Regions from separate parts of the Massilia sp. DJPM01 genome, predicted to be linked through region 1. Evidence: riboswitches for the same ligand, from Rfam matches in the RefSeq annotation. Region 1 holds a riboswitch; the other holds the start of a gene.
What was found. A riboswitch is a leader RNA that binds a small molecule or an ion and turns the genes downstream of it on or off. The one in region 1 is predicted to bind glycine.
Positions count from the first base shown of each region.

Region 2: linked by a shared signal. The riboswitch ahead of PO883_RS18640 (D-amino acid dehydrogenase) and the one ahead of gcvT (glycine cleavage system aminomethyltransferase GcvT) in region 1 are both predicted to bind glycine.

Region 1 covers NZ_JAQOZV010000011.1:58,834-61,018, forward strand. Annotated here, with positions in the region: gene PO883_RS09840 (ATP-dependent Clp protease proteolytic subunit) at 1-472, opposite strand, end outside; glycine riboswitch at 599-684, shown strand; glycine riboswitch at 703-808, shown strand; gene gcvT (glycine cleavage system aminomethyltransferase GcvT) at 881-1,999, shown strand; gene gcvH (glycine cleavage system protein GcvH) at 2,061-2,185, shown strand, end outside.
Region 2 covers NZ_JAQOZV010000029.1:5,639-7,823, reverse strand. Annotated here, with positions in the region: gene PO883_RS18640 (D-amino acid dehydrogenase) at 1-1,011, opposite strand, end outside; glycine riboswitch at 1,179-1,286, opposite strand; gene rtcR (RNA repair transcriptional activator RtcR) at 1,406-2,185, opposite strand, start outside.

The DNA.
Region 1 (2,185 bases):
GGTGCAGATCGGAATACTGGTGGATTGCCCACTGCTCCGGCAGCAGCTCGATATGCTTGCGCAAGATCGATTCGGTGCGCGCATCGTCGGCGCGCAAGCCTTCGACAATAATATTGAGCGCATCCGGACGCGCGCCGGGCGAGGCCGTCGCATGCGACTTGTGCACCATGAAGCGCGCAGTCTCGCTGGCGTAGCGGCGCGTGCCGGACAGAAACAGGATGACGGCGATCGACGCCACCGCCCCGGCGTTGTACATGACAAACTTGACGGGCGAGTTCGACAGGAAGTTGTACAGGCACAGGCCGTCGCTGACGTAGCCGCCGTTCGACTGGATCAGCACGTGCGCCGTTTCGACCCCGTTTTCGCTCATGCCGGACACCGCCTCGAACACGCGGTGCACCATATCGCTGTTGACATCGCCCGACAAGGTGAACCAGGCATCGGTCTCTTTGGTGGATTTTTCTTCGCTCATGGCTGTCTGCTCGCAAAGTAGATGAATTATTTTAACAAATCGGACGAAGCACGGTTTTCCATGCGTATCTCATTCGTGCGCACACCAGGCAAGGTTGACAGTTACGCCCTGCTGGCATATCCTCCACAGTCTTGATCGGGAGAGGGCAGCGCACGCTGCCGCCGAAGGGGCATCACCCAAAAACTCTCAGGCAAAAGGACCGGTCAGGGGTCGGCGGCGCGCAGCGCTACCGGCTGAACTCTGGAGAGCGGCCGCGGCACCATGCCGGCGGCCCACCGAAGGGGCAAGCGGACGTCAATCCGCTATCTCTCAGGTACCAAGGACAGAGGGGCGCGAAGCATACCGGAACGGCAAGAGCCGCTCCACGTCTGCTCGTCGTACCCCCATTCATTCTGCCCTGAGGATTCCATGACGCTTAAAGCGACCCCGCTCAATTCCGCACACCGCGCCGCCGGCGCCAAGATGGTCGATTTCGGCGGCTGGGACATGCCCGTCAACTACGGCTCGCAAATCGAAGAACACCACGCGGTGCGCAGCGATGTCGGCATGTTCGATGTCTCGCACATGTGCGTGGTCGATATCGAAGGCGACAACGCCCGCCCTTTCCTGCGCGGCCTGCTGGCCAATAACGTCGACAAGCTGCAGGTGACCGGCAAGGCACTGTATTCATGCATGCTCAATCCGCAGGGCTTCGTCATCGACGACCTGATCGTCTACTTCTTCAGCGAGACCTGGTTCCGCCTGGTCGTCAACGCCGGCACCGCCGAAAAAGACGTGGCCTGGATCAGCGCCCAGAACGACGCCACCAGGAGCGGCGTGACCATCACCCAGCGCCGCGACGGCAATGAGCCGATGGCGCTGATCGCCGTCCAGGGTCCGAACGCGCGCGCCAAGGTGTGGCAGGTGCTGCCGACCACCCAGGCGGTTTCCGAGCCACTCAAACCGTTCAACGCCATCATCGTCAAGGACACCGCCTTCGGCGAGGTGATGGTGGCGCGCACCGGCTACACCGGCGAAGACGGGTTCGAGCTGGCCTTCCCCGCTTCCCAGGCCGAGGCGCTGTGGAATGCGCTGGTCGCCGCCGGCGTCAAGCCGGCCGGCCTGGGCGCGCGCGACACCCTGCGCCTGGAAGCGGGCATGAATCTGTACGGACAGGACATGGACGACACGGTCAACCCGCTCGACGCCGGCCTGGCCTGGACCGTCGACCTGAACGCCGAGCGCGACTTCATCGGCAAGACCGCGCTCAAGGCGATGGGCCAGAACGCGCAGTACGTGGGCCTGATCCTGCGCGAAAAAGGCGGCATCCTGCGCGCGCACCAGAAAGTGGTCGCGCAGGATGGCAGCACCGGCGAAATCACCAGCGGCACCTTCAGCCCGACCATGCAGGAAGCGATCGCCCTGGCGCGCGTGCCGATGGGCGTGGCCGTGGGCGACACCGTGCACGTTGAAATCCGCGACAAAAAGCTCGCCGCCAGCGTGATCAAGCTGCCGTTCGTGCGAAACGGTAAAATCCTCGCTGCCTGATCGGGGCAACACACTCATTAAGTAGCATTTACATCGACCGCGACCTCTTGGAGCAAACATTATGAACATCCCAGCCGACCTGAAATACACCGAGTCCCACGAATGGGTACGCGCCGAAGCTGACGGCACCCTCACCGTCGGCATCACCGAATATGCGCAGGACGCGCTGGGCGATATCGTCTTCGT
Region 2 (2,185 bases), on a different contig from region 1:
GTCGATCAGCGGGCGAATCCGGTCGTCGCGGATGTCGCGGTTAAAGCCGTTGAATTCGGCCGTGCCGGCCACGCGGAAGCGGTCCGTCCCCAGGCGGCTGGTCACCAGCTTGGTGGCGTCGTCGAGCAGGCTGACGGTGGGTGCGGCCCGCTGGCTGGCGGCATCAGGCAGGTTGACCGTGATCGAGTAGCCTTTCACCGGGTAGATGTTGACCCGGTCGCCCAGGCTGGCAGCCAGGGCGCGGCTGGCGGTGCCGGCGCAGACGACGACGGCGTCGTAGGTCTCGGTCTGGGTGCGCTCGCCGTCGCCCAGGGTGACCTGGGCATGGCGGCCGTCGGTGCGCACGGCGCCGATGCGCATCCCGTAGCGGCAGTCCACGCCGTTGCGGCGGGCGGCGGCGGCAAGGCCGGTGGTGAATTTGTGGATGTCGCCGGTGGCGTCGCTGTCGGTGAAAAAGCCGCCGTAATAGTCGCCCGCCAGGGCCGGTTCGATGGCGCGCATTTCGCTTGGGGTCACCGCGCGGCGCGCCAGGCCGCCGGCTGCCAGCATCTTGCTGACCGTGGCGGCGTGCTCGAAGCCGGCCTTGTCGCGGTAGATGTGCAGGATGCCTTCGCGCTTGACGTCGAAGTCGATGTTCTCCGCCTCGGCCCAGGCAAACAGGTGCTCGCGCGCGGCGATGGCCAGGCGCGCCGTCTCCACCGTATTCCTGCGGTAGTGGGGAATGGCGGCGGCAAATTCGGCGAACCACGACAGCTTGTGCCAGCTCGGTTTGGGGTTGACCAGCAGCGGGGCGTCGCGCCGGAACATCCACTTCAGGCCCTTGAGCATGGTGGAGCGGTGGTTCCACACTTCCGCGTTGGAGGCCGACAGCTGGCCGCCGTTGGCAAACGAGGTTTCCATCGCCGCGTAGCGATGTTGTTCGAGCAGCGTCGTGGCAAAGCCACGTTTGGCCAGGGCGTAAGCGGTCGTGACGCCGGTGATGCCGCCGCCAATTACTGCAATGGTTTTCATGTGTCGTCCGGGTTCCAGAAACGTCAGATAGGAGAGTCCGCGCGCTGGTGCGCGTCGGATACCCCCTCTGTGCTGGACCTGAGAGATTCACCGGCAACGCGCGATGCGTGGACGGTTTGCTCCTTCGGTGCACCGGATGACGAATTCCGGTGGCTCTTCAGAGTTCAAATGGGTTATCGGTCCTTGGGCCTGAGAGATTCCGGGGCGGTTGCTCCTTCGGCGCCGCCGGCATACAAGACCAGCTTGTAACCGACAGACTCTCCCGATAACGCCTTAGCATTGCGCTAAATATGCATGAAGCATATGTATGCAGAATACCGCAGGAAATGACGCCAATACAACCATTTTTCGTGATAGGTGTTGTTTCCCAGACAATACCGACAGAGCGCTCGGTTTACGATTTGCCGCAAACCTGGTCCCATTCGAGCGAAAAACGCGCCAGGAATTTCTTCAGGCGGTCGGCATCGTTCGGTTTGCTTTTGGCGCTGCGCGAGACGGCAAACAGCTTGCGCCCCGCATCGGACAAGGTGGTGGACTGGCGGCATACCTTGACCACGGCGGTCAGTTGCATGGCGTCGAACAGGTCGAGGCCGGCGGCGGCCTCGTCACCCATCAGTTCGGCCAGGTCGACCTCGGCCGCGCTTGGCGCGCGCGTGTAGTGGTGCCACAGTTTTTGCAGCCGCGCCACTTCGGCGCTGACGATGCTTTCCGAAATGCCGCCGGCCTCGGCCAAGGTGGCCATCCTGGTCACCGAGGCCGACAGGTCGCGGAAGTTGCCGGCCCAGACGGCCTCGGGCGACATCGCGAAGCGCATGTAGCGTTCGCGCGCTTCCTTGTTGAAGCGCACCATCTGGCCGTACTCCTGGCTGAACTGGTTCAACTGGTAGACCAGGTTGGGCTCGATGTCTTCGGGCCGGTCGACCAGGCCGGGCAGGGCGTAGGTCCATAAATTGATGCGGGCGTACAAGTCTTCGCGGAAGCGCCCGGCCACGACATCGCTGGCGAGATCGCGGTTGGTGCCGGCGATGAGCTGGAAGTCGCTCTGCACTTCGTTGTCGCTGCCGACCGGATGAAAGCGCTTTTCTTCGATGGCCTTGAGCAGCATCGCCTGTTCATCCGGCCCCAGTTCGCCGATTTCATCGAGGAACAGCAAGCCCTTGTGCGCGCTGCGCAG